DNA from 2 places in the Pseudoalteromonas sp. MMG024 genome. Region 1 is predicted to be linked to the other one. Evidence: predicted binding sites of a transcription regulator. Region 1 holds the regulator's gene; the other holds the start of a gene.

Evidence for each region. Region 1 encodes FliA, which starts transcription of late flagellar genes. Its sites were predicted from a motif close to CTAAAGNTNNNNNNNNNNNNGCCGATA; they were not measured.
Region 2: L1068_RS09430 (flagellin) is a predicted target of FliA. The motif match lies at 3,269-3,295, and genes of this name have one in related genera.

Annotation. Positions count from the first base shown of each region.
Region 1 covers NZ_JAKFZO010000013.1:105,859-110,630, forward strand. The annotation lists gene L1068_RS13970 (chemotaxis protein CheA) at 1-1,157, opposite strand, end outside; gene L1068_RS13975 (protein phosphatase CheZ) at 1,172-1,945, opposite strand; gene cheY (chemotaxis response regulator CheY) at 1,962-2,345, opposite strand; gene L1068_RS13985 (RNA polymerase sigma factor FliA) at 2,396-3,112, opposite strand; gene L1068_RS13990 (MinD/ParA family protein) at 3,121-3,978, opposite strand; gene flhF (flagellar biosynthesis protein FlhF) at 3,971-4,772, opposite strand, start outside.
Region 2 covers NZ_JAKFZO010000008.1:97,468-102,239, reverse strand. The annotation lists gene L1068_RS09445 (flagellar protein FlaG) at 1-230, opposite strand, end outside; gene L1068_RS09440 (flagellin) at 341-1,156, opposite strand; gene L1068_RS09435 (flagellin) at 1,363-2,181, opposite strand; gene L1068_RS09430 (flagellin) at 2,393-3,211, opposite strand; gene L1068_RS09425 (flagellin) at 3,543-4,358, opposite strand; gene L1068_RS09420 (flagellin) at 4,565-4,772, opposite strand, start outside.

The DNA of each region.
Region 1 (4,772 bases):
CCCATACTTTCATTGCTAACGTTAGCACCTAAGCTGACAAGTCGATTTCGAACCAATACCAGCTCGCCGACCATATTCATGATTTGGTCAAGGCGTTTGGTATCAACACGCACTGTCGTTTCAGCCGGTGGCGCTGCCGGTTTAGCTGGCGCTTTACTTGGCGCTGCAGCTGGTTTGGCTGCACTTGGCGCTGCAGGCTTAGCAGCTGCTGGTTTTGGCGCTGGCGCTTTTGGTTTCGCCGGCGTTGGCTTAGCTGCAGGAGGTGGTGTTGGCGTTTCCAGTTTTGCCGCTACCGCATCAGTATTAAATGACTTTTCAGCAGTGCTTGGCGCACTGCCCTTGCCATGAAGCTCATCAAGTAAGGCTTCGAATTCATCTTCGGTAATATCTTCATCGTCACCCGATGAAGCCGCAGGAGCCGCACTTTCTGGTGCACTCGTCTCAGACCCGCCACCGAATGAACCAGCCCCATGTAATTCGTCTAGTAAGCTCTCAAATTCATCATCAGTGATTTCATCAGAGTCGCTACTTTCACTCGCTTCTGGCGCTGCATTAGCGGCAGGGCCATTACCAGAGCCGTGTAACTCATCTAACAGGCTTTCAAATTCTTCTTCTGTAATATCGTCAACGCTATCGCCAGAAGATTGTGCTTCATCACTTGGCGCATCAGCATCAAATAAAATATCACCAAACGGGTCTTCTTCGACAGCTTCTGGCTCGACAATTTCTTCTGCTGGCGCTTCGGCTACCGGTGCTTCATCCGCGCTTTCAGGCTGACTAAGTCTATGTAGTTCTGCCAGTAGCTGCGGGTCAGCAGGATCGGGCTGAGCGCGATTTTGAATGTGAGCAAACATTTCATTGATGGTATCAAGTGCCTGTAAAATCACATCCATTAATTCAGGAGTAACCCTGCGTTGGCCTTGTCGTAAAACATCGAAAATATTTTCTGCGCCGTGACATGCATCGACTAGCTCTGTCATAGACAAGAAGCCAGCGCCCCCTTTTACGGTATGAAACCCTCTAAATATCGCATTCAGTAAATCAGCATCTTCTGGATTATTTTCCAGCTCAACTAACTGTTCTGAGAGCAACTCTAAGATTTCACCGGCTTCGACTAAAAAGTCTTGTAAAATATCTTCATCGACATCAAAGCTCATGCATTTTTCTCCGATTAGAAGCCCAAACTAGACAGCAGATCGTCTACTTCATCTTGACCTGAAACCACATCTTCACGTGATTCAGCATTTATAATTGGACCTTCAGCTACTTGGTCTAATTCACCATCAGCAACCATTTGTTGTTCTTGTTGTATTGTCGTTTCAGGCGACTCATCATGTTCTACAGGTGTGCCAAACACGGTTAACATATGAATCAGGCTATCTTCGACTTCGCGGACAAGCTCGATCACACGTCGAATAACTTGACCTGTGAGGTCCTGATAACCTTGGGCCATGAGCACTTCTGTCATTAATGCATTTAATTTATCAGAATTAGTTTTTGCTTCGTCCATAAAGCCGTTTAGCTCATGACATAACACTTTAAACTCACCAACTTTAAGATCTCGCGACATTAATTTGTCCCATTTGGGCTTAATATTGTTGAGACCTGTTTGCAAGTTATCGGCAATAGGCAGCGATGCTTCAACGGCGTCCATCGTTGTATTCGCAGCTTGCTCTGTCATTTCCATAACATAATTGAGACGTTCTTTTGCGTCAGGAATAGACTCATTTGTTAACGCCGATAAAGTGGTATCAAGTTGAAAATTTTTCAATGAATCATGCAGTTGACGAGTTAGTTTGCCTACCTCACCAAATAATTCATCTTGCTCAATTGCCGTAACTTGCTTTAGCAGCTCTTGCGCTTGTTGTTGCTCATCGTTTTCAAGAAACGCAACTAGCTGCTTAGCTTGTTCTAAGGTAATTTGAGGCGCAGCACTTGCTGACATAAACCTCTCCTTCCCGTTAGCCTAAACGCTCAAAAACTTTATCAAGCTTTGTTTTAAGCGTTGCTGCTGTAAATGGTTTAACGATATAACCGTTTACACCTGCTTGTGCTGCAGCAATGATCTGCTCTTTTTTGGCTTCCGCAGTTACCATTAGTACCGGTATGTGTTTTAGACTGTCATCCGCGCGAATCGCGCGCAGCAAATCTATACCTTGCATACCTGGCATATTCCAATCCGTAACTACAAAGTCAAACTCTTGGTTTTGCAGCATAGGAAGCGCAGTGCTACCATCGTCTGCTTCTTGCACGTTTGTGAAACCAAGATCTCTTAACAGGTTTTTAATGATTCTTCTCATCGTTGAAAAGTCGTCAACTACAAGAATTTTCATGTTTTTATCCAAAATATCCTCCAGTGAGGTATGCACCTAATTGTTTACTTACTACTTTTATTCTATATCCAGTCATGGACTTTTGCTTTAAGGCGCACCATGGCCTGACTATGTATTTGGCTCACCCTTGATTCACTCACTTCAAGAATTAGCCCAATTTCTTTTAAATTCATTTCATCATTGTAGTAAAGTGACAGCACTAACGCTTCTCTTTCTGGCAAAGTTTGTATTGCCTCTACTAACGCTTTATTAAATTTATCTTGTTGAATATCAACTAATGGATTTTGTTCTTTATTGCCAAGCCCTGCGTCGATGACATCTTCATCAACACCGAGATCTTCAATGCCGATAATTTTACCATTGCTTATATCCCTTAGAATATGATGGTACTCATCTAGCGTAATATCAAGTTTTTCAGCTACTTCACTGTCTTTTGGTTCACGCCCGAGTGATGATTCTAGCTGATTTATGACCGCGGCGACTTCACGGGCGTTTTTATGTACTGAGCGAGGTACCCAGTCCCCTTTGCGCGTTTCATCGATTATTGCACCGCGAATACGAATACCCGCATAGGTTTCAAAGCTCGCACCTTTACTGCCATCAAAGTTCTTAGCAGCCTCGATTAGTCCTATCATGCCCGCCTGAATAAGGTCTTCGACAATCACGCTTGCCGGCAGACGCGCTAAAATATGGTAGGCAATGCGTTTAACCAACGGCGTATGCTGTTCGACAAGTTGCGATAATTGATTTTGATTAGCATAGGCAGCGGTTCTTTTCATAGGCGTTCCTAATTACTAACCAGTTTCTCAATGAAAAACTCTAGGTGTCCTGACGGCTGATTTGGAATTGGCCAGCTCGCCGCTTTAGTTGCAAGTGCTTTGAACGCAATTGCTGCAGGCGATTTTGGAAATACGTCAACAATGGTTTTTTGTTTACGAATCGCTTTTCGAATATTTTCATCAAATGGAACTGTCGCGACTAGCTCAAGTGATACATCTAAAAAGCGGTCGGTTACTTTTGATAATTTTGCGAAAAGCTCTTGGCCTTCTTTTAAGCTGCGTACCATATTCGCAACTATTTTAAATTTGTATACACCGTGCTCACGACTTAACACTTTAATCAGTGCATAAGCATCGGTTATTGACGTTGGTTCATCACACACAACAACAAGCACATCTTGTGAAGCGCGAGAGAAACTAAGCACCATATCTGAAATACCGGCCGCTGTGTCAACGACTAGTACATCATAGTGTGAGTCTAATTCGCCAAAAGCGCGAATAAGGCCAGCATGTTCAGATGGTGTTAATTCCACCATGTTTTGAGAGCCAGATGTCGCAGGTACAATTTTCATACCGTATGGCCCTTCAACTAAAATATCTTCGAGGTCACATTCACCTGAAAGCACGTGAGAAAGGTTGCGCTCTACACGCAAACCCAGCATTACATCACAGTTTGCTAAACCCAAATCGGCATCGAGTACCAGTACTTTTTGGCCTTGCTGAGCCATGGCAATTGCCATGTTAAGAGAGACATTGGTTTTTCCAACACCCCCTTTACCTCCAGTTACCGCAATTACTTTTACAGCCTTGTTGTTGTTTTTCATTTTCCGCAGGCCACTAGCTTGATCTAATTCTGGGTTAATCATACATTCCTACTGCTTGATGCGCCATGCTTGATGCACGTCTTGCTTGCGCGTTTGTTCGTTTTGCATACAGCTGCTGAGCTTTGCTGACCAATTTTTCCGCATTTGCCACACGAATGTCCTCTGGTACACGCTGCCCATTGGTAAGATAGCCTATTGGCAGACGATTTTGAATGGCTACACTGATAATTTCACCTAAACTTAGACATTCATCAAGTTTTGTGAAGATACAACCACTTAACTGTACCTGTTTGAACTGTTTAATCGCCTCTTGCTGTACTTCAAGCTGTGCTGTTGAACTTAACACAAGGTAACTGCGAATATCTACTCGGCTATTGCGCATTAACGTGTTGAGTTGCTCAGTCAAACGTATATCTCGTTGGCTCATTCCTGCTGTATCAATTAATACTAGACGCTTATTTCTTAAATGATAAAGAATTTCAGTGAGTTCTTCTGCATTTTTAACTTGCTTTACTGGGCAGCCAATAATGCGACCATAAGTCGATAATTGCTCATATGCGCCAATACGATAAGTATCTGTTGTGATTAGCGCAATATTGTTGGCGCCAAATTTTTGTGCGCCAAGCGCAGCTAGCTTTGCAACTGTGGTAGTTTTACCCACACCAGTAGGACCAACTAGCGCATATACGCCGCCACGACGCAAAATCTCATTATTTGCAGTGTATAGCTGTTTGCTCAGCATATTAAGTGTTTCTTGCCACGCTTGACGCGGTGCTACATCATCTGGAATAAAACACGCAAGCTGGTCCGCTACTGCCTCACTGATACCCATGCCT
Region 2 (4,772 bases), on a different contig from region 1:
GAAAAATCGACATTTTTTGATTGCAATTGAGCAAATTGCCTTACTTTATCAATAGTTTCAAGCAAGGTTTGCGCCAACTCGTCATCAGATAGAGGTGTAGGTACCTCTTCAATAACACTTTTATCCTTAGCCTCGGCATCGTTTATAGGCTTGACCATAGTATCTTGATTAACGGCCTCAACAGGGTCACGGATTGGATTGGCCGTCATTGAAATATCACTTAAATTCATAGCAACTCCAAAATTTGGAATGAGCAGCTTTAAACACAATTATAGTCCTATAACGTGCTTAAAGCTTACTTACATTTCTGTAAAGTGAAAGCTACCTCACTTTACCTGAATTACAGCAGTGACAATGCTATTTGAGGCTGCTGATTAGCCTGCGCTAGCATTGAGCTTGAAGCCTGTTGTAATACTTGGTTACGCGCCAATGCCGCACTTTCTGCTGCAAAGTCTGTATCCATAATACGTGACTTAGACGCTGCTACATTTTCTGCTACGTTATTTAAATTACGAATAGTCGAACTAAAACGGTTTTGTTTCGCACCAAGATCAGCACGTACACCGTTCACTGTTGACAACGCATCATCAAGAGCGGTAATTGCTGTTTGAGCTTGTGAGGCTGTTGCAATAGTATCATCATTTAATGCAAGGCCTGTTGCGCCCATACTAGTACCAATACTTACTGTAATCGTTTGACTTGCGTCTGCACCCACTTGGAACGCTGCGGTAAATGAACCATCTAAGATATTCACACCACCAAAGCTCGTATCTGTAGCGACGCGGTCAATCTCGCTCGACAGTTCAGAAAATTCTTTTTGCAGTGCTGCGCGGTCAGATGCTGTATTTGAACCATTCGCTGATTGAATTGCCAGTACACGCATACGTTGCAACATATTTGAGGTTTCTTCTAACGCACCTTCTGCTGTTTGCGATAGTGAAATACCATCGTTTGCATTACGTGCACCTTGGTTTAAACCTTGTACCTGCGCGTTTAAACGCGTACCAATTTGTAAGCCAGCCGCATCATCTGCTGCACTGTTTACGCGTAAACCAGACGATAAACGCTGGAATGATGTTGATAATGCCTCGCTCGAACGAGAGAGTTGTCTTTGAGAATTCAAAGACATTATATTTGAGTTAACACTTAAAGCCATGAGAGCCTCCAATAATAATTAACATAGGAACTATCAGTAGCAAGAGAGAGAGTAAGCTACAGATAGTTTTCTGTCCCATCTTCGTTATCGGCGGCCGCCTAAAACCCTTTAGCTTTTTTTTAATTTTTTTTAACGAAAAGTAAAAAACGGCCATTTGGCCGTTTTGTATGAGAGGGAGTACTAACCTAGTTAATTAGGAGAGAGTATTAACCAATTAGTGATAGTGCTATCTGAGGCTGTTGATTTGCCTGCGCTAACATTGAGCTTGATGCTTGTTGTAACACCTGGTTACGCGCAAGACTTGCACTTTCAGCCGCAAAGTCCGTATCTAAAATACGTGACTTAGACGCTGACACATTTTCAGAAATATTATTCAAGTTACGAATAGTCGAGCTAAAACGGTTTTGCTTCGCACCGAGATCTGCACGTATACCATTTACCGTAGACAAAGCGTCATCAATTGCGGTAATCGCTGTCTGAGCCTGAGATGCAGTCGCAATTGTGTCATCGTTTACAGCTAAACCTGTTGCCCCCATACTTGTTGCGATAGCGACATTGATCACTTGGTTCGCATCTGGACCAACCTGGAAATCAGCTGTAAATGTTCCATCTAAAATATTTACACCACCAAACGTTGTATCACTTGCTACACGGTCGATTTCACTCGATAGCTCAGAAAACTCTTTTTGCAATGCTGCACGATCTGATGCTGTATTTGAACCATTTGCTGATTGAATTGCCAGAACACGCATACGCTGCAGCATGTTCGATGTTTCTTCTAGCGCACCTTCCGCTGTTTGCGATAGTGAAATACCATCGTTTGCATTACGTGCGCCTTGGTTTGCACCATTTACTTGCGATTGTAAACGTGTACCAATTTGAAGACCAGCCGCATCATCTGCTGCACTGTTAACACGTAAACCAGATGACAAACGTTGGAAGGACGTGCTTAACGCATTTGTTGAATTCGATAATTGACGCTGTGCGTTCAATGATGTGACGTTTGAATTTACATATAAAGCCATAATGTTCACCCTCTAGTTCTAAGCAATTATGCTAAAAAGAACTGTTATCTAATTAATTTCTTTAACTAAAAACTATATCGACAGTGGGAATAATTTCTTTAGAAAAAACCTGTAATTTTTTGCACTTTTTTAAATCACAAAATAAAAAAAGCAGCCAAATGGCTGCTCTTATGAGAGAGGGAGTACTAACTTGATTAATTAGGAGAGAGTGTTAACCAATTAGGGATAATGCGATTTGTGGCTGTTGATTTGCCTGGGCTAACATTGAGCTTGATGCTTGTTGTAGCACCTGATTACGAGCAAGACCCGCACTCTCCGCCGCAAAGTCTGTATCCATAATACGTGATTTCGACGCCGATACGTTTTCTGAAACATTGTTTAAATTACGAATAGTCGAACTAAAACGGTTTTGCTTCGCACCTAAGTCAGCTCGCACACCATTTACAATCGATAAAGCATCATCTAGTGCTGTAATCGCTGTTTGCGCACCTGCTGCTGTACTAATCGAATCATCTGAAAGTGCAAGGCCAGTTGAGTTCATGTTAGTGGTAATTTTCACCTGAATTGTTTGGTTCGCATCTGGTCCTACTTGATAGTCTGTATCGTATGTACCATCTAAGATATTTACACCACCAAACGTTGTATCACTTGCTACACGGTCTATCTCTGCTGATAATTCAGCAAACTCTTTTTGTAGTGCATCACGGTCTGAATCAGTGTTTGAACCATTCGCCGATTGAATCGATAAAACACGCATACGTTGCAACATATTTGACGTTTCTTCTAGTGCACCTTCTGCTGTTTGCGCTAGTGAAATACCATCGTTCGCGTTACGTGCGCCTTGGTTTGCACCATTTACTTGCGATTGTAAACGTGTGCCAATTTGTAAACCTGCTGCATCGTCCGCTGCACTGTTAACACGTAAACCTGATGATAAACGCTGAAAAGACGTGCTTAACGCATTTGTTGAATTTGATAATTGACGCTGTGCGTTCAATGATGTGATGTTTGAATTTACATATAAAGCCATGATTCTCGCCCTCTTCTATCTGCGGTGTCTACCGCCAAACAACTCGTTTGATTAAGATATCGACACGTCAAAAAGATTCTTTAATCAATTTTTACAAGTAAGCAACTAGAAGAAAAATAACCAACAAATAAACAAAGAGTTACTTTAATAAATTAATCACGAAATGCTTTTAATTTTGAAGCATGATTCATTCTGATTGTTCTAGTTTAGAGGTGTAATTGTTTAGTTTGGGCTCTATGAATACGGTATATGGGAGGGATATTATTCAGTCAAATATTTATAGATCACACCACTCAGTGTGATCTATAAAAAGCATTACGATTACTATTTATTACAGCAATGACAACGCAATTTGCGGCTGCTGGTTAGCCTGCGCTAACATTGAGCTTGAAGCCTGTTGTAATACTTGGTTACGCGCCAATGCCGCACTTTCTGCTGCAAAGTCTGTATCCATGATACGTGACTTAGACGCTGCTACATTTTCTGCTACGTTGTTTAAGTTACGAATAGTCGAACTAAAACGGTTTTGCTTCGCACCAAGATCAGCACGCACACCGTTCACTGTTGACAACGCATCATCTAGTGCACCTATAGCTGTTTGTGCGCCTGCAGCAGTACTGATAGAGTCATCAGAAAGCGCAAGTCCTGTTGAGTTCATATTTGTCGTTACTTTTAACGTAATAGTCTGGTTTGCATCAGCACCAACTTGGAAGTCTGTGTCGTACGTACCATCTAAAATATTTACACCACCAAAGCTCGTATCACTTGCAACACGATCAATCTCAGCAGATAGCTCTGTGAATTCTTTTTGCAGTGCATCACGATCCGAATCAGTGTTTGAACCATTCGCTGATTGAATTGCCAGTACACGCATACGTTGCAACATGTTCGAGGTTTCTTCCAACGCACCTTCTGCTGTTTGCGATAGTGAAATACCATCGTTCGCATTACGTGCACCTTGGTTCAAACCCTGTACTTGCGAGTTTAAACGTGTACCAATTTGTAAACCTGCCGCATCATCTGCTGCACTGTTTACACGTAAACCAGACGATAAACGCTGGAATGATGTTGATAATGCCTCGCTCGAACGAGAGAGTTGTCTTTGAGAATTCAAAGACATTATATTTGAGTTAACACTTAAAGCCATGAGAGCCTCCAATAATAATTAACATAGGAACTATCAGTAGCAAGAGAGAGAGTAAGCTACAGATAGTTTTCTGTCCCATCTTCGTTATCGGCGGCCGCCTAAAACCCTTTAGCTTTTTTTTAATTTTTTTTAACGAAAAGTAAAAAACGGCCATTTGGCCGTTTTGTATGAGAGGGAGTACTAACCTAGTTAATTAGGAGAGAGTATTAACCAATTAGTGATAGTGCTATCTGAGGCTGTTGATTTGCCTGCGCTAACATTGAGCTTGATGCTTGTTGTAACACCTGGTTACGCGCAAGACTTGCACTTTCAGCCGCAAAGTCCGTATCTAAAATACGTGACTTAGACGCTGACACATTTTCAGAAATATTATTCAAGTTACGAATAGTCGAGCTAAAACGGTTTTGCTTCGCA